3 regions of the Xanthomonas sp. MUS 060 genome follow, and region 3 is predicted to be linked to each of the others. Evidence: riboswitches for the same ligand, from Rfam matches in the RefSeq annotation. Region 3 holds a riboswitch; each other region holds the start of a gene.

Region 1 (6,342 bases), on a different contig from region 3:
GGATCGCGGTCTCTGCTGGCGCTGGTGCGCGCATCTGCGCGAATTCTTCCGGCGGGCCGGCCAATTGTTTCGGAATCAGTTCTGCCGCCTGCAACGCACTGGCGGGAATGACCAGACACAGGATGCAAGCGGCGTAAAGTTTAGGACGTCTGATTAGCATGATGCACTCTCCATATGAGGGGGAATCACACGTGGATGCAGAGAGTAGGGTGCTGCCTGCATGGCTGCGAGGGCGCTGTATGCCCCTCGCCAAGCGATTGGGCCTACTGATAGCAGTCTGATCGTGATGGGCAAGAGTATGTTGTGCCTTCATCGTTCCGTGATGAAAACAGGTGCTGTTCGAAGATGCCCGGCGCACTGCTGCGCCGGGCATCCTCATTTCACGCGGCCTGGGCGTGTTGCGTGCGCAATTGCTGCGCCGCCTCCACCATCGCCTGGAGCGCACTGCGCGTCTCCGGCCAGCCGCGGGTCTTTAGGCCGCAGTCGGGGTTGACCCAGATATGTTGCGGATCCAATACCGCGCGCGCTTTGTCGAGCAACTCCACCATTTCCCGGGTGCTGGGCACGCGCGGGGAATGGATGTCGTAAACGCCCGGGCCGATCCCGTTCGGATAGCGGTAGCGCACGAATGCTTCGAGCAATTCCATGCGCGAGCGCGAGGTTTCGATCGAGATCACGTCCGCATCCATGGCCGCCACCGATTCGATGATGTCGTTGAATTCGGAGTAGCACATGTGGGTGTGGATCTGGGTCGTATCGCGCACGCCCGCCGCGCTGATGCGGAAGCACTGCACCGCCCAGTCCAGATACGCCTGCCAGTCGGCGCTGCGTAGCGGCAAGCCCTCGCGGAACGCGGGTTCGTCGATCTGGATCACGTTGATGCCGGCGGCTTCCAGGTCGCGCACCTCATCGCTTAACGCCAGTGCGATCTGCCGGCAGGTTTGCGCGCGTTCCTGGTCGTCGCGCACGAACGACCACTGCAGCATCGTCACCGGGCCGGTCAGCATTCCCTTCATCGGCCGATCGGTCAGCGACTGTGCATACTGCGACCAGCGTACCGTCATCGGTGCCGGACGTTGCACGTCGCCGTAGATGACCGGTGGTTTCACGCAGCGCGAACCGTAGCTCTGCACCCAGCCGTATTGGGTGAAGGCGAAGCCGTCGAGTTGTTCGCCGAAGTATTCGACCATGTCGTTGCGCTCGAACTCGCCGTGCACCAGCACGTCCAGACCGAGTTGTTCCTGGATGCGGACGCAACGCTCGGTCTCCGCGGCGATGAACGCGTCGTACTCGGCATCGCTGAGCTTGCCCGACTTGTGCTGCGCACGCGCCTGACGCACCTGCTCGGTCTGCGGGAACGAGCCGATGGTGGTGGTCGGATAGGCCGGCAGTTGCAGTACGGCCTGTTGCGCTTGCTTGCGTTGCGGATACGGTGCTTGACGGTGTCCGGCATCCTCCTTGAGCGCGGCCAGGCGTTGCGCCACTTCGGGGCGATGCACGCGCGTGGAAGCGCGCCGCGCCGCCAGGGCATCGCGCGCGGCGGCGAGCGCCGTCTGCGCTTGCGGCAGATCATCCAGCGCATCGGCCAGCGTGCGCAGTTCCTGCAGTTTTTGTTTGGCGAACGCCATCCAACTGAACAGATCCGGATCCAGGCGGGTTTCTTGCTGCAGATCCACCGGCACATGCAGCAACGAGCACGACGGTGCCAGCCACAGCCGTTCGCTGCCGAGATGGCCGCTGGCATAGCGCGCCAGGGTCAGCGCGTTGTCCAGCGGCGTGCGCCACACATTACGGCCGTTGACCAATCCGGCGGACAGGATGCGGTCTGCCGGCAGCGCCTGCAGCACGGCATCCAACTGCGCCACGCCGCGCACCAGATCCACATGGATGCCGTCCACCGGCAGCGCCATCGCCAATTCCAGATTGTCGCCGAGCTCGCCGAAATAGGTGGTCAACAGCAGCTTCGGTCGCGGCGTCTGCGCGAGGAAGGCATAGGCGCGGCGGTAGGCGTCTTGTGTCGCCTTGTCCAGATCCAGCACCAGCGCAGGTTCGTCGATCTGCACCCATTGCGCACCGGCGGCTTGCAGTTTCTGCAGCAGTTCGGCGTAGACCGGCAGCAGGCTATCCAGCAGCGCCCAACGGTCGCTACCGTCCACGGTCTTGGACAGTGCCAGGAACGTCACCGGCCCGATCAGCACCGGACGGGTGATGATGCCCTGCGCCTTGGCTTCCAGGAACTCGACCAGCGGCTTGTCGCCGCGCAGACGGAAATGCTGATTGCGTGCCAGCTCCGGCACCAGATAGTGGTAGTTGGTGTCGAACCACTTGGTCATTTCCAGCGCGTGCAGATCCAGGCCGTTTTCCTGCGTGCCGCGCGCCATCGCGAAGTAGCCGGCCAGCGGGTCGGCATCGGCGAGCGCGCGATAGCGCTGCGGGATCGCATCGAACAGGAATGCGGTATCCAGCATCGTGTCGTACAGGCTGAAGTCGTTGCTGGGCGGCACGTCGACCCCTGCATCGCGTTGCAGTTGCCAGTGACGCTGGCGTAGTTCGCGCGCGGTGTCTTGCAGCTGCGCGCTGTCGGTTTCGCGGCGCCAGTAGCGTTCCAGCGCGCGTTTGAGCTCACGCCGCGCACCGATGCGCGGGAAGCCGAGATTAGTCACGATCGTCATGTTGCGTTTCCTCATTGCGGTCAAGGGCATTGAGGAACGAAGGAACCGCGCGCCGCGCGCCCGTTTGCACGGAACGCTCGTCACACCAGCGACCTTCGCCCCCGCGGGCGAACCGATACCCTGCGGGCAGGCAGAAAACGTAGCGAAGCGCGAGGCCGCGTCACGGTTCCAGCCGCCTCCCCGCGGAGGTGCCAGGTCGAATCAGAGGACGCACTGTCCTCCGGCCGGGGCCGGTATTCGGGCTGATGGACGTGCGCACCGTGCCGGCTGCGCGCCTACTATCCGTCGCTTCCCAGGCCGGCATGCGCCACCCAGTGCCATTGACGGAGGTCGTTTCCATTCACCGCTGCGGGGCAGCTCCGGAATGGGCGGGCGCTTGCGGCGCCAGCATTCACCGGATTCCCGTTTAAATCCATCCCTTCATCCGAATGAAGCGATGGATACCTTCGGCGAGCGCACCATAGGCTGAATTTGGCTGGCGGTCAAGCAGCATTGCCGGTGTGTCTGCCGCGATGGTGAATGGTGGCCCGGCGATGCGCGCGCCGACCGATCCGGTTGCGCGCCGTTGCGCTGCGGTTGGCGGCGGCATGCGGTTGTTCAAGGTGCACGATTGGCTGTAGCGCCGGGCGACAGAAAACACACCAGGGTCAAATGCGATGCCTCTGCAATCGGGCCGTGTGTTGCATCGTTGCGAGCGTTGAATGACCGTCAAAAGACCGGATAAACCGATACGCCAATTGGCACGCTACGGCCCTGCATTCCACAGGAAGGGAGCCCTTGAGGCCGCAGTCGATCCGGCTGCGGCAATCTCCGGCGGGAATGCGCGCTCGCACCGGCAACGTGCGTGGCGAAGGTGTAAGCTATTGATCCCAAAGTCAAAGCCCTAGTGCTGCGGCGTGCCGCCGAACCACTGCCCTGCCGTGCCGACCACGCTCCCGCTCCTCGCTGCGGACCTGCCCGCGCGCTACGCCGCTTCGTTGCGCCTATCCGTCGCCCCGATGATGGATTGGACGGATCGCCACTGTCGAGTGTTCCACCGGCTGCTGGCGCCGTCGGCGCGGTTGTATACCGAGATGGTGCATGCCAATGCGGTGGTGCTGGGCGATCGCGCACGTCTGTTGGATTTCGATGCGGCCGAGCACCCGCTGGCGTTGCAGTTGGGGGGAAGCGATCCGACGCTGCTGGCGCAAGCAGCGCGGATTGGTCAGGACTGGGGCTACGACGAGATCAATTTGAATTGCGGTTGCCCGTCCGACCGGGTGCAGGCCGGGCGTTTCGGCGCCTGCCTGATGCGTGAGCCGGGCTTGGTGGCCGAATGCGTGGCGGCCATGGCGGCGGCGGTGGACGTGCCGGTGACGGTGAAGTGTCGGCTGGGTGTCGATCAGGACAACGACTATGCCGCATTCCTGGCGTTTGTCGATCACGTGGCGGCAGCGGGATGCCGTCTGTTCGTCGTGCATGCGCGCAATGCCTGGCTGCAGGGCTTGTCGCCCAAGGAGAACCGCGAGGTGCCGCCATTGCGCTACGACTGGGCATATCGGCTCAAGTGCGAACGTCCGCAATTGCAGGTCGTCTTGAACGGTGGCCTGGCCGACGTGGAAACGGCGCAGGCGCAGTTGGCGGCGGTTGATGGGGTCATGCTGGGGCGGGCGGCCTATCACGACCCTTACGTATTGCATCGGCTGGACGCGGCCCTGACCGGCGCGACGCCACGACCACGCGTGGAATTGCTGCGTGCATTACAGCCCTACGTGCAGGCGCGTTTGGCCGAGGGGCTGGCGCTCAAGCACATCGCTCGGCACTTGCTCGGGTTGTTCCATGGCCAGCCAGGTGGCCGCGCCTTCCGTCAGGTGCTCAGCGAGGGCGCGCATCGCTCTGGCGCGGATTGGGGGCTGCTGGAGCAGGCGATCCAGGTCACGGAAGGCGTGCGCCGCGTGGTCGCCTGATCACAGGCGCTAAATCCAGCGCTTGTTTGGGGTCTGGTGAGCTGATGGTGTATCCCCCGGCTGCTGTGGCTGTGTTCCGCATGCCACTGGCACGCGCGACCTGTGCGCTGCTTTTTCGTTCCTAGTCTGTTGCTCCGTTCAGGTTGCTGCGGTGTCCGGCGATCTCGTGTCCTGTGCCCGTAAACCCCTGCGTAGAGGGGCGCTCGCGGCGTGCGCTTGCTCTTCATGAGTGATGCAAAAAATTCATTTTACTAAACCTGTCGGGGCTGGGATGGGAAAGTTCAGATCGGATTCACCCCGAAAAATCAAGAATTTGCCTCAGATTTGACGCCGCCATCGCGTTCCTGAAAGGCGTCATATTTCACAAGTTTTGAACGTCCCTGAATAGTCCGTTAGGATGCCAGTTGTGATCTTCTCCGCTCTACGTCATCGCCGTTTCGCCCCCGTGATCGCGCTTGCGTTCGCGTCGGTTGCGGCTGGTCACGACCGGGGGCCGCAGCAGGCCGCTCAGGGGGCGGTCGTCCGCTCGGAGCCAGATGCGGGGCGAGTCCGCGAGTCCGTCGGCAGCTCGTTGTCCGATGCGGTGCGTCGCGTGCAACGATCCACTGGCGGGCAGATTCTGGGGGCTGAGCGTGTGCCGTTCGATGGGCGCGACATCAACCGGGTCAAGTATATGGATGGACGAGGACGGGTGCGCTACATGGACGACCCGCAGCCCGGTCGCGCGCCGTCGCAGGCGACCAGACCGAGCGAGCCGGACCAACCACCACGCGACAATCATCTGTGAGTGTGGATAGTCCGTTCAGTCTGTTACACACCGTTCCGGCCATTGGCCATCTGTCAGTTACTAGGGAGAGTTCATGCGTATCCTTCTGGTCGAAGACGAAGCTCCGTTGCGAGAGACCCTGGCCGCTCGCCTGAAGCGCGAAGGCTTTGCGGTGGATGCGGCGCAGGATGGCGAGGAAGGCCTGTACATGGGCCGCGAGGTGCCCTTCGATGTGGGCATCATCGACCTCGGTTTGCCGAAGATGTCGGGCATGGAGCTCATCAAGGCCTTGCGCGACGAGGGCAAGAAGTTCCCGGTGTTGATCCTTACCGCGCGCTCCAGCTGGCAGGACAAGGTCGAAGGGCTCAAGCAGGGCGCGGACGATTATCTTGTCAAGCCGTTCCACGTCGAGGAGTTGCTGGCGCGGGTGAACGCGCTGCTACGCCGTGCCGCCGGCTGGAGCAAGCCGACCCTGGAATGCGGCCCGGTCGCGCTGGATCTGGCGGCGCAAACCGTCAGTGTCAGCGGCAGCAATGTCGACCTGACCAGCTACGAGTACAAGGTGCTCGAGTACCTGATGATGCACGCGGGCGAACTGGTCTCCAAGGCCGATTTGACCGAGCACATCTACCAGCAGGATTTCGACCGCGACTCCAATGTGCTGGAAGTGTTCATCGGGCGCTTGCGCAAGAAGCTGGATCCGGACGGCGAATTGAAGCCGATCGAGACCGTGCGCGGTCGCGGCTATCGGTTCGCGATTCCGCGCACCGAAGGCTGATTGCAGCCGCTCGCGAACAAGCCAAGGAAGCGACCGCGTGGCGGCACGATCCAGTTGGTATAAGCGCTGGCGCCCACGTTCGTTGCAGGCGCGCCAATTGCTCGCCGCCAGTCTCAGTCTGGTGGCGTTCCTGGCCGCAGCCGGCTACGCGCTGGATCAGGCCTTCGCCGATACGGCATT
Region 2 (6,342 bases), on a different contig from region 3:
GGATGTCCGGCGACAGCAGATCCGGCTGCGCGGTGACCGCACGGCCCAGGTTGACCGAGGACAGGTTGCACACGACGAAGTCGCCAGCCTGTTTGGTGGTCACGATCTGATCGCCGCTGATCATCTCCTGGATGACCCGGGTCGGGCTCATGTTCTGCAGGATCTCGGTGCACAGGTTGCTGGAATAGACCATGCCCTGGTGCTTGTTCGGGTTCATCCGATTGACTTCATCGCGATAGAACATGAACGGATTGCCGGTCTCCAGTTGACTGACCATGATCCGCTTGAACATGTCGATGGCCTTGACCACCTTGCGACCGATGCGTTCGTCGGCCACCACTTCCTCGTATTTGGCGCGGAAACTGCCTTCGCCACGCTTTTCGTCGAAGAAGTCCTGCAGGTACCAACCCTTGACCTCTTTCACTTCATACGGGTCGAACAGATACCACTCGCCACGACGCTCCACCGCTTCCATGAAGATATCCGGCACGCACACCGCGGTGAACACGTCATGCGCGCGCAGGCGTTGATCGCCGTTGTTCAGGCGCAGATCCAGGAACGCCTCGATATCGCGGTGCCAGATGTCCAGATAGACGGCGATGGCGCCCTTGCGCTGGCCGAGCTGGTCCACCGACACGGCGGTGTTGTTGAGCTGCTTGATCCACGGCACCACGCCGCCGCTGGAGTTCTTGACCCCACGGATCGCCGAGCCGGAAGAACGCACGTAGCCCAGGTAGGCGCCGACGCCACCACCATGTTTGGACACGCGCGCCACGTCGGTGTTGGAGTCGTAGATGCCTTGCAGGCTGTCGTCGACGGTGTCGATGAAGCAGCTCGACAACTGCCCGCCGATCTTGCCGGCGTTGGACAGGGTCGGCGTGGCGACGGTCATGTACAGGTTGGACAGCGCCCAATACGCCTCGCCGACCAGTTGCATGCGGCGCTCGCGCGGTTTCTCGTCCTGCATCAGGTACAGCGCGATGGTCAGCCAGCGCTCCTGCGGCAGTTCGTAGACCTTGCGCGAGTTGTCGGTGGCCAGGTAGCGCGTGGCCAGCAAGTACAAGCCGTTGTAGGCGAACAACTTGTCGCGCTCGGGATCGATCATCCGGCCAGCCTCGGCCAGCTCTTCCTTGGAATAATTCTTGAGGATGTCGATCGAATACACACCGCGATCGGCCAGGCTCTCCTGCAGGCCGACGTAGGAGCCGTACTTCTCGCCGGCATCGTAGAAACGGTTCTTGCTGGCGCGCTTGTACAAGCGGTCCAGGTACAGACGCGCGGCGAAGTACTCCCACTCCGGGGTGGCGATGTCCACGCGCGATTCGGCTTCGCGAATCAGGTAGTCGACCATCTCGTCGGCGGACAGGCTTTCCTTCTTCTCGATGAAGGCGAACGCCTTGCGCTCGTAGTCGCTCACGTCCAGCTGCGGAAACTCGGCGTGGATCCGATCCAAAGTGCGCTGCAGGCGCGAACGGTCGAAAGCCATGCGGCGGTTACCGCCGTCCTTGACGATCCAAGTGACGGCGCGCTGATCGTTGCTCGGCTCGCTGCTGGCCGTGGTGGGCTGCGCGATGGCGGCGGCGGTCGTGGAATCGACGGCGTCGTCGATGGAAGCGGCAGCCGGCAGGCTGTGGGTCTGGCTCATGAAAATCTCTCCAAGCGTTATGCACACAACCACCCGCCCCCCCCTCAGGCAGCGGTCCGACCGAATCGGCGAAGGTGATGCGGTGTCACGGAAAACCAGCCGCACAAGCGGGGCCTGCGAGCGGTCATCTGCGTCACCAAGATCTCCCCCCGGAGACACAAGGTCGGCGCCACGCGGTGTGCTTCACGCGGCTGTCGGCAGGTCTTCGGGCTGATAGACCGCGGCTACTGGGCAGTTCCGAGCCCCTCGCCCGCCAAGGCGTGCGCCTCAGGCAGTTGGAGGTTCGTTCCCAATGACCGCTGCGGCACAGCACCGGCGTTGGCGCTCACACGCCATACCGGCTTCCCTTTTGATCCCGAGGCGAGATGCCTCAGGAACCGACAACCCCAAGATAGTGGGGTGTCATAGTGGCGTCAACGCTAAATGTAGGTGTAATCACGAAAAGCTAAGCCTGCCAATGGTTTGCCTGCGCAACCGGCCTCCATCACCGGGATCGAGGCCGTGATGGCCTTGTGAAACAACCAGGGCGCGCGGCCAAAACGGGGGGACGGCGGGCTGTCGGCACAACGCAAACGGGCGGCCGATGGCCGCCCGCTGCGGGGGATGCGCTTCTGCCCGGCGCCAATGCCGCGGGCAGAGGACATCGCAGTGCCGGACACCGCCGTCGTGCGGCGGGTCGGGCACTGCTGAGTCAGGCGACCACAACCAGATTCACATCGATGTTGCCACGGGTGGCATTGGAATACGGGCATACCTGATGGGCCTTGTCCACCAGCGCTTGCAACGCCGCACGCTCCATGCCCGGCACCGCGATGCGCAGTTCCACGGCGATGCCGAATCCGCCGGGGATCTGGCCGATGCCGACCTGGCCTTCGATGGTCGGCTCGGCCGGCAGCTTGAGCTGCTCCTGACCGGCGACGAACTTCATCGCGCCGAGGAAACAGGCCGAATAACCGGCCGCGAACAGTTGTTCCGGGTTGGTGCCGTCGCCGCCGGCGCCGCCCAGTTCACGCGGAGTCGATAGCTTGACGTCCAACGCCTTGTCAGGGGTCGCGGCGCGGCCGTCGCGGCCCCCGGTGGCGGTGGCGGTGGCGGTGTAAGCAATGGTGGTCGGTGAAGCCATGGTGATACTCCTTCGAAGGACGACGCCGCAGCGTCAGGGATGGGGAGAGTCGAACACAGAGTTAGGACACAGCAAAATCGGCGAGGTAGACGCAGGCCAGACTCAAGGCGAGGCCAATAATTTGCCGCGGATGTCCTCCAGTTCGTGTTTCAAAAGGTTCAGTTGCTCCAGATCGCAGGCAACCGCGCACAACACACGCTCCGGCAACACCTGCGCCCGCTCGCGCAAGGCGCGACCGCGCTCGGTCAACGCGACCACCACCCGGCGCTCGTCCTCCATAGCACGGCGGCGGGTCAGCAGACCGAGCGCCTCCAGGCGCTTGAGCAGCGGCGTCAGCGTGGCCGAATCCAGGAACAGGCGTTCGCCGATGTCTGAAACACTGCACTGGTCCTGCTCCCACAGCACTAGCATCGCAAGGTACTGGGGATAGGTCAGGCCGAGCGCGCGCAACAGCCGCCTGTAGAGCTTGTGCATGGCCAAGTTGGCCGAATACAGGGCGAAGCACAACTGGTTGTCCAGCCGGAGCAGGTCGGTGGCAGCAGCGGCAGGACGATTCATGTCCACGATATTAAATCGCTAGCTATTAAATAGCAAGCTATATTTATTCGAGAACCAACTCGTCACCGAGGCCGGCCGCTGGCGGCGGGTCAGATCCGCCACCGGCTCGGCTAAGGTGGGATTATGCCGCCAGGCAATACTCAAGGAGCAGAGGACATCGCAGTGCCGGACACCGCCGTCGTGCGGCGGGTCGGGCACTGCTGAGTCAGGCGACCACAACCAGATTCACATCGATGTTGCCACGGGTGGCATTGGAATACGGGCATACCTGATGGGCCTTGTCCACCAGCGCTTGCAACGCCGCACGCTCCATGCCCGGCACCGCGATGCGCAGTTCCACGGCGATGCCGAATCCGCCGGGGATCTGGCCGATGCCGACCTGGCCTTCGATGGTCGGCTCGGCCGGCAGCTTGAGCTGCTCCTGACCGGCGACGAACTTCATCGCGCCGAGGAAACAGGCCGAATAACCGGCCGCGAACAGTTGTTCCGGGTTGGTGCCGTCGCCGCCGGCGCCGCCCAGTTCACGCGGAGTCGATAGCTTGACGTCCAACGCCTTGTCAGGGGTCGCGGCGCGGCCGTCGCGGCCCCCGGTGGCGGTGGCGGTGGCGGTGTAAGCAATGGTGGTCGGTGAAGCCATGGTGATACTCCTTCGAAGGACGACGCCGCAGCGTCAGGGATGGGGAGAGTCGAACACAGAGTTAGGACACAGCAAAATCGGCGAGGTAGACGCAGGCCAGACTCAAGGCGAGGCCAATAATTTGCCGCGGATGTCCTCCAGTTCGTGTTTCAAAAGGTTCAGTTGCTCCAGATCGCAGGCAACCGCGCACAACACACGCTCCGGCAACACCTGCGCCCGCTCGCGCAAGGCGCGACCGCGCTCGGTCAACGCGACCACCACCCGGCGCTCGTCCTCCATAGCACGGCGGCGGGTCAGCAGACCGAGCGCCTCCAGGCGCTTGAGCAGCGGCGTCAGCGTGGCCGAATCCAGGAACAGGCGTTCGCCGATGTCTGAAACACTGCACTGGTCCTGCTCCCACAGCACTAGCATCGCAAGGTACTGGGGATAGGTCAGGCCGAGCGCGCGCAACAGCCGCCTGTAGAGCTTGTGCATGGCCAAGTTGGCCGAATACAGGGCGAAGCACAACTGGTTGTCCAGCCGGAGCAGGTCGGTGGCAGCAGCGGCAGGACGATTCATGTCCACGATATTAAATCGCTAGCTATTAAATAGCAAGCTATATTTATTCGAGAACCAACTCGTCACCGAGGCCGGCCGCTGGCGGCGGGTCAGATCCGCCACCGGCTCGGCTAAGGTGGGATTATGCCGCCAGGCAATACTCAAGGAGGGTGTCGCATGCTCGCACCATTGCTGCTGCTGGCCGCGCTCAGCGGTACGCCCACCGACACCGAGCCCAATACGCTGCCCGACGGCGACACCCTGGTCGGCCCCGGTGCCGAGGCGCTGGCCCGTGAAACACGCCGCCAATGCCCGACGGTGCCGACCAACCGGCTCTTCCCATCCGCCCTGCTCGATGCCGAAGAAACTTTCCGCGACGCCCTGCCCGCAGCACAGCGCCAGGCCATGGAACGGCAATTGCCACAGGAGGGCGACCTGGGGCCAGCGCGCTGCGCGGACAGAGACGGCGCCAGCTGCCTGGCGGCCGCCTATCTGGAAGAAATCGATGGCGCGGGACTGATGCCACGCTTCGTCGCCGGGCTGTGTGCGCCCGGGGCGGTGCGCTGAGCACAGCCCAAGCAGGCAGTCCCGTCATCGCGACCGGCATGCCGCCGCGCAGCCCCGGCACTCAGGCGCGGTGCGCGGCGGCCAGGTACTCGGCGCTCTGCATTTCGATCAGGCGCGAGGCGGTGCGTTCGAACGCACCGGCCAGGCGCTCACCGGTGTACAGCAGCGGCGGCGGATCCTGCGCTGTGCAGACCAGATTGACATGCCGGTCGTACAACTCATCGATCAGGTTGACGAAGCGCCGTGCAGCGTCTTCGTTGGCGCGACCAAAGTGAGGAATACCGCCAAGCAGGAGAGTGGTGAACTCGCGCGCGATTTCGATGTAGTCATTCGGACTGCGCGGCCCCTCGCACAACGCGGCGAAATCGAACCAGACGATACTCTTGCCACGTGCGCGCACCGGAATCTTGCGCGCTTCGATCTCGATGTTGCCACATCGCGCCTCGGCATTGCCGGTCAGCTCGCTCCAACGCTGTTCCAGCCATGCGTCGGTCTCCTCGGCCAGCGACGTGCGGTATACCGGCGAGCGCGTCAACGCGCGCATGCGGTAGTCCTCGGTGCCTTCGGCGTATAACTCCACGCAGTACTTTTGCAGCAGCGCGATGACCGGCAGGAAGCTCGCCCGCTGCAAACCGTTGAGGTAGAGATTCTGCGGCGCGGTGTTGGAAGTGGTCACCAGGGTGACACCCTCGGCGAACAAGCGCTCCAGCAATCGTCCCAGCAACATCGCATCGCCGATGTCGGTCACAAAGAATTCGTCCAGCACCAGCACCCGCAGACGGGTGCGCCACTCCTGCGCGATTCTGGCCAGGGGATCGCTATGCCCGGCATGCTCGCGCAGGCGCTCGTGCACACCGCGCATGAAGCGATGGAAATGCGTGCGGTACTTACGCTCGATCGGCAAGCCGTCGTAGAACAGATCGACCAGGAAGGTCTTGCCGCGCCCTACTCCACCCCAGAAGTACAAGCCGCGCACCGGCTCGGGCTTCTTCCAGAACGCCGCCATGCGGTCCAGCCAGCCGTCTTGCTCGCTCTCCACGATCGCCGTGTGGAGACGATCCAGTTCGGCCAGCGCAGCATGCTGTGCCGGATCGTCGAGCCAGTCCCCACGCGCCACGCCATCGGCGTAGCGCCGCGAAGGGATTGTCGCCGCACTCACGCCTGTGCCGCCGGCAACCAGCCCTTGACCGCGTGCTGCAAGGCACCGCGCAGATCGATTAGCTTACGATGAAAGAAATGGCTGGTATCGGGCATGCGCACCAGTTGTGGTGGCGA
Region 3 (6,342 bases):
CGGGCATTCGTTCCGTGTCGAATTGCACGTCAGTGGAGAGCCAGATCCCGAGACGGGCTGGGTCATGGATTTCGGCGACATCAAGTCCGCGTTCCTGCCGCTCTACGAGCAACTCGACCACCACTACCTCAACGACATCGAGGGCCTGGAGAATCCGACCAGCGAGCGTCTGGCCGTGTGGATCTGGGAGCGGCTCAAGCCCGTCCTGCCCATCCTCAGCGAAGTGGTGGTGCACGAGACCTGTACCTCCGGCTGCCGCTATCGCGGCCCTACGGCCTGAGTCCAACGCGTCCCCGCATACCTCTGGCCCGTGACCGCATTCCGAACGCCATCCAGAGCGATCGACGCCGATTCAACTCATTGATATTTAATGGAGTTAAACAAATCCTGAGCGGCTTCAGAAAAATCATGTTGCAATGCAGCAGAGTCGGTGTATTTTGCACTGCACCAACCAATCAGCATTCCAACGGAGTTGCATGATGTCCGCCCAATTCAACGACCAGTTCAGCAGCTATACCCAGCAGTTCGCCGCTACCGCAGCACGCGCTAATCGTCTGGCTCTGGAAGGAGCAGAAGGCGTGTTCAGCGTGCAGCTTAAAACCTTCGAGAAGAACGTCTCGGCCACCGCCAGCTTCCTCAGCGAACTGACCGAAGCGCGCGATCTTGGCAGCATCCAGGCGTTGTGGCCGAGGGGCTTGCAGTTGGCACGCGACAGCTTCGAGCGTCTGGCTACAGCCAACCAGGAAGTGTTCGGTCTCGGCCTGAAGACCTCCGAAGCCATCGGCCAGTTGGCAAAGCATCAGTTCGAAACGGCCACCGAACACGCCGTGCCGAAGCCGAAAACCAACGGCAAGTAATCTTTCGCTCTACGTCGCTGCGGCCATGCCGCGCGGCGCACCCGATGGTCTGCATGGGTCCCTCCCCCCATGCAACCTCAGGCCCGGTGGATCCCTCCCTCCACCGGGCTTTTTTATGCGCCGGATTCAGCCCCTCTCTGGCACGGGCACCACCCGGCTGCAAGTCCAGCGTGTTCGTCACCACCCGATTGCGCGACGACGCGACCTCACCCCGGCACCGTCTGCTCGCCGGACCACGGCTGTAGGAACGTTGTCAGTTGTTCGGCCTGCGGTTGCGGCCGATACGGCAGACGCCCCCAGCACGGCATCGGCAGCCGTTCGCGCAGCATCGCCATGTTGTCGTCGATACGCTCCATCGCCGGGTCGATCTCGTTGCCGATCCAGCCGATGCACTGCAGGCCATCGGCGGCAATCGCCGCAGCGCTCAGTCGGGCGTGATTGAGACAGCCCAAGCGCAGACCGACCACCAACACCACCGGCAACCCCAGTGCGCGCGCCAGATCGGCCTGATCCAGCGTCGCCGATAGCGGCGCCGCCCAGCCACCGACGCCTTCCACCACCACCACGTCCGCCAAGGCACGCAAGCGGGCAAAAGCAGCGGTAATCGGCTCCAATGACAGCTGCACGCCGGCATCGGCGGCGGCCAGTTCCGGCGCCAACGGCAATGGCAAGGCGTAGGGATTGAGGTCGTGATACGTCGGGCACGGCACACTGGCCGCCTGCAGCGCCAACGCATCTTCGTTGCGCCAACCGTCGGCGTGACGCGCGCAGCCGCTGGCGACCGGCTTCATGCCGACCGTGCGCTGACCACGCGCACGCAAGGCATGCAGCAGCGCAGTGCTGGCGATTGTCTTACCGATGCCCGTATCGGTGCCGGTCACGTAGAAGGCGGGAAAACGCATGACGAAAGCCTGTGGATTGACCGGCAAAACGCGCGGCGGCGCGCAGGATAGCCGGCAACGCAGCCGGCGTCAGCCCTGCGACGGCGACTTGCCGAGGCAGGTCGCGCTGCTAGACTCGGCGGATGTTCGCGTCCTCCTCGCTCACCGGCAGCAAGCCGGAACAGTACGCCCAGTTACTCGCTCAGGCGCGTGCGCTGGTCGCCGGCGAACCCGATCGCATCGCCAATGCCGCCAATCTGGCAGCGCTGGTGTACCACGCGTTGCCACGACTGAACTGGGTCGGTTTCTACCTCTACGATGGCAAGGAGCTGGTGGTCGGGCCGTTCCAGGGCCTGCCGGCGTGCGTGCGCATTCCATTGCACAAGGGCGTGTGCGGGGCTGCCGCCAGCAGCGGGCAAACTCAGCGCATCGACGATGTGGAAGCGTTCCCCGGGCACATCGCCTGCGATGCGGCCTCGCGCTCGGAACTGGTCGTGCCGCTGCTACGCCATGGCACTCTGATCGGCGTGTTCGATCTGGATAGCCCAGACTTGGCCCGCTTCGACGCCGACGACCAATGCGGCCTGGAAGCCATCGCACAAGTCTTCGTCGACAGCCTGCGATAAGCACGTCGCGATGCGTCCGACCAAGCTGCGCAACATCGGCCCCAAGAGCACCGCCTGGCTGCGTCAGGTGGGCGTGCACACATTCCAGGATCTGGCGGCGATCGGTGCGATTGGCGCCTTCCTCAGGGTCAAGCGTGCCGGCTTCAAACCCACCCTCAACCTGCTGTACTCGCTGGAAGGCGCCTTGCGCGACTGCCATTGGCAGGAACTGCCCGCAGCACGGCGCACACAGTTGCTGAGCGAACTGGAAACCGCCACAAGCGCATTGCCGGCCGACCACGGCCGCCCAATGGCCGCGCCGGTGGCGACCACCCGCTTCGCTCACGACGACGATGCCCACGACAGCACGGCGCACGACGAGGACCCCACATGCCAGGCTGGCACCAGCGGGATCGACTGAACCGCGCCACAATGGCGTACAATCGGGCCGCTTCAAGGTAACCCGCTGGCTCCGGCCCGCAGGTTGAAACAGGAAGCCGGTGCGTCTTGCGACAACACCGGCGCTGTTCTCGCCACGGTAAGCGATCCGCGCTGACGACCCGTCCCGACGACGACCCGCACCGCTGTGCCATGGCATGGCCAAGCGTCGCAGCCGGGAGGTTCGCCATCGCCAGCCCGCAGACCGTCCTTGCAGTTCACTGGTTGCGATGCGGGGGGCGTCGCGCGTGCCGCGCCGTGTTTGGCGCTGTCCGCTTGCCCCTCCCATTCGCGACTCCCTTGCTGTCACAGCGCGCGCTCGCGTGCCGGAGTTGCTGCCCATGTCGTCCCACTTGCTTTCGGTCGCGGTCGTGTCCGCCCTGTTCCTACCTGCGCTGGCGCTTGCGGCCGATGCCGCCAACGATCTCGATCAGGTCCTGGTCACCGCCACCCGCACCCAGATCGCAGTGGAAGACAGCGTGGTGCCGGCACAGGTCATCGACCGCGCCGAGATCGAACGCAGCCAGGCCGATTCGCTGGCGCAGTTGCTGCAGGGGCGTGCCGGCATTGGCATCTCCAACCAGGGCGGGCTGGGCAAGTTGACCACCCTGAACCTGCGCGGCAGCGAATCCGACCACGTGCTGGTGCTGGTGGACGGCGTGCGCATCGGCTCGGCGAGCGCCGGCCTGGCCGCATTCCAGGACTTGCCGCTGAGCCAGATCGAACGCATCGAGATCGTGCGCGGCCCGCGTTCGAGCCTGTACGGCTCCGACGCCATCGGTGGCGTCATCCAGATTTTCACTCGCCACGCCGGCCAGGGCTTCCAGCAGAACCTGAGCCTGGGCGGCGGCAGCGATGGCCTGCGCGAAGCCAGCGCCGGCTTCAGCAACCGTGGCACGCGCGGCTGGCTCGCCGTACAAAGCGGCTACCAAAAGACCACCGGCATCAACGCCTGCAACGGCTCGGCCACGCTGTTCGCGGGCTGCTTCGTCGACCAGCCCGACCGCGATGGCTACCGTAACGTCTCGCTGAGCGCACGCGGTGGCTACGCGCTGAGCGAGACGCTGCGAGTCACGGGTCAGGCGCTGAACATCGACAGCCGCAATGAATACGATGGCGACCCGGTATACGCCGGCAACGAGGCCGACAACACCCAGCAGGTGTTCGGCGGCACTGTGGACTGGACGCCATCCGAGCGCCTGCACCTGAGCACGCAACTCGGCCGCAATGTCGACGATGCCCACAGTTACTACCGCGCCCCGGGCAGCCGCACGCGCGATTTCATCAGCACCTTCGACAGCCGCCGCGATACCGCGGCGGCGCAGGGCGACATCACCCTGAGCGAAGGCCACCTGCTCAGCGTCGGCAGCGACTGGCAGCGCGAACACGTGACCAGCACCACCGCCTTCGACATCGACAGCCGCCGCAACACCGGCGTGTTCGCCGAATACCTGGGCCATTTCGGCGCACAACAGCTACAAGCCAGCGTGCGCAGCGACGACAACCAACAGTTTGGCGAACACACCACCGGCAGCCTCGGCTGGGGCCTGGGCCTGGGCGGCGGGGTCAAACTCACCGCCAGCATCGGCACCGGCTTCAAGGCGCCGACCTTCAACGACCTGTATTTCCCCTTCGCCGGCAATCCAGCATTGAAACCGGAGAAGTCCAAGAGCGGCAATCTGGGCGTGGCGCAGTACGCCGACACCTGGAACTGGACCTTCAACGCCTACGAGACCCGCGTCGAGGACCTGATTTCCTACGACGCCGCCACCTTCCTGCCGGTGAACGTGGACAAGGCACGCATCCGCGGTGCCGAGCTGACCGGTGATGCGATGCTGGCCGGCTGGGAACTATCGGCGCAACTGAGCCATACCGATCCACGCAATCGCAGCGACAGCGACAACCGCGACAACTGGCTGGCGCGGCGCGCGCAGAATACCGGCAGACTGGATGTGGATCGTGGCGTCGGGCCGATCAAATTCGGCATCACCGCATTCGGCAGCGGTCACCGCTACGACGACGCGGCCAACCAGGTGCGCCTGAGCGGCTACGGCACGGTCGATCTGCGCGTGGAATACGCCTTCGCGCCGGACTGGACACTGCAGGCCAAGGCCAGCAACGTGTTCGACCGCAGCTACCAGACCGTGAATTGGTACAACCAACTGGGCCGCGAGTACGGCCTGACCCTGCGCTACGCGCCAGCGACACACTGAGCGCTCACCACGCGCTGCGTCGCATGCCGCAGCGCGCGCCGCGACTGAGCGAGATGGGCATGCGCTCGAACCTCACGGTTCAGCGCAAGCGCAATAATTCGCGCACGTCGTCCATCAACAGCACGACATCGGCCGTGGCTAGATCCAAGTCGCGCCGATAGCCATAGCGCACCAACGCCACAGGCATGCCGGCGGCATGCGCCGCCTGCACATCGGTGGCGGAATCGCCCACCATCAGGCAGCGCGACGGCGGCTGCGCGAACTGTCGCGCCAGGTGCAGTAACGGTGCCGGGCTGGGCTTGCGCTCGGACAGGCTATCGCCGCCGAGCACCGCCGCAAACGTATCGGCCAGGCCGAGATGACCCAGCAACGGCGACACCAAGGCAACCGGCTTGTTGGTGCACAGCGCTAGCGTGATGCCGGCTGCGCGCAACTGCGCCAGCGCCTCGACCACGCCCGGATACAAACACGGACTGCGCAACAGACAGTCCGCGTAGTGACGCATGAAAACCGGCATCACCGCATCGATCGGCGTGGCATCGCGCGCGTGCCGCCATGCACGCTCGACCAACGTGCGCACACCTTCGCCGATCCAGCCGAGCACACTGGCCTCAGGCACGCGCGTCAGGCCGAACGCGCTCAGCGTGCGATTGAGTGCTTCGGCGATGTCGGCACCGCTGTCCACCAAGGTGCCGTCCAGATCGAACACCACCACTGCATAAGGAAACGTCATCTCGTTGCTGTGCTCGCGAGGAAGGCAGGCATTGTAGGCGTGGCCATGTTGCGACCGACACTCACCTGTGCATCGGCAGCCGGGTGACGTGCGATGCACCGCACGCCCAGATCAGGCAAACAACTGCCCCTGCGTCTGCCCCGGCTCACGCTCATGGAAACCGGATAGTCCCACTCCCACCAGGCGATAGCGCGTGGATGCGGGCAAGTCCACACGCTCGCGCAGCGCCAGCGCGATATCGATCAGCGACTGCAACGACTCTGGCGGCTGCTCCGGAGTAAAACTGCGGGTGAGAATACGAAACTGCGCGGTCTTGAGTTTCAGCACGACGGTGCGGGCGACACGGTCGGTGCGACGGGTGGCGTTCCAGGTTTTTTCCGCCAGGCGCCGGATCGCCGGCGCCAGCGCCTCAAGAGGCAGATCTTCGGCGAAGGTGTCCTCGGAAGAGATCGATTGCACCGGCTGGTCCGATTCCACAGCACGCTCGTCGATGCCACGCGCACGCTGGTACAAGCGCAGGCCGAAACTGCCGAAACGCGCTTCCAATTCCGCTTCGCTGCAACCACGCAGGTCGCCAACGGTGACGATCCCCAGCACCGCCAACTTGCTCTGCAT

What was found. A riboswitch is a leader RNA that binds a small molecule or an ion and turns the genes downstream of it on or off. The one in region 3 is predicted to bind cobalamin.
Region 1: another riboswitch for cobalamin. It lies ahead of metE (5-methyltetrahydropteroyltriglutamate--homocysteine S-methyltransferase); the one in region 3 lies ahead of btuB (TonB-dependent vitamin B12 receptor).
Region 2: another riboswitch for cobalamin. It lies ahead of XANALMUS060_RS08860 (ribonucleoside-diphosphate reductase subunit alpha); the one in region 3 lies ahead of btuB (TonB-dependent vitamin B12 receptor).

What each region holds. Positions count from the first base shown of each region.
Region 1 is NZ_JZIM01000006.1:127,801-134,142, reverse strand. It holds gene XANALMUS060_RS08825 (choice-of-anchor X domain-containing protein) at 1-160, opposite strand, end outside; gene metE (5-methyltetrahydropteroyltriglutamate--homocysteine S-methyltransferase) at 381-2,672, opposite strand; cobalamin riboswitch at 2,883-3,135, opposite strand; gene dusA (tRNA dihydrouridine(20/20a) synthase DusA) at 3,593-4,618, shown strand; gene XANALMUS060_RS21950 (hypothetical protein) at 5,028-5,405, shown strand; gene XANALMUS060_RS08805 (response regulator transcription factor) at 5,479-6,162, shown strand; partial or broken gene XANALMUS060_RS19770 (ATP-binding protein) at 6,245-6,342, shown strand, end outside.
Region 2 is NZ_JZIM01000006.1:142,521-148,862, forward strand. It holds gene XANALMUS060_RS08860 (ribonucleoside-diphosphate reductase subunit alpha) at 1-1,645, opposite strand, end outside; cobalamin riboswitch at 1,824-2,042, opposite strand; gene XANALMUS060_RS08865 (organic hydroperoxide resistance protein) at 2,337-2,768, opposite strand; gene XANALMUS060_RS08870 (MarR family transcriptional regulator) at 2,871-3,326, opposite strand; gene XANALMUS060_RS08875 (organic hydroperoxide resistance protein) at 3,532-3,963, opposite strand; gene XANALMUS060_RS08880 (MarR family transcriptional regulator) at 4,066-4,521, opposite strand; gene XANALMUS060_RS08885 (hypothetical protein) at 4,678-5,067, shown strand; gene zapE (cell division protein ZapE) at 5,129-6,226, opposite strand; gene XANALMUS060_RS08895 (CocE/NonD family hydrolase) at 6,223-6,342, opposite strand, start outside.
Region 3 is NZ_JZIM01000003.1:185,028-191,369, reverse strand. It holds gene queD (6-carboxytetrahydropterin synthase QueD) at 1-280, shown strand, start outside; gene XANALMUS060_RS05515 (phasin family protein) at 480-857, shown strand; gene bioD (dethiobiotin synthase) at 1,064-1,759, opposite strand; gene XANALMUS060_RS05505 (GAF domain-containing protein) at 1,882-2,364, shown strand; gene XANALMUS060_RS05500 (TfoX/Sxy family protein) at 2,375-2,764, shown strand; cobalamin riboswitch at 2,783-3,010, shown strand; gene btuB (TonB-dependent vitamin B12 receptor) at 3,123-4,994, shown strand; gene gph (phosphoglycolate phosphatase) at 5,074-5,727, opposite strand; gene dinB (DNA polymerase IV) at 5,839-6,342, opposite strand, start outside.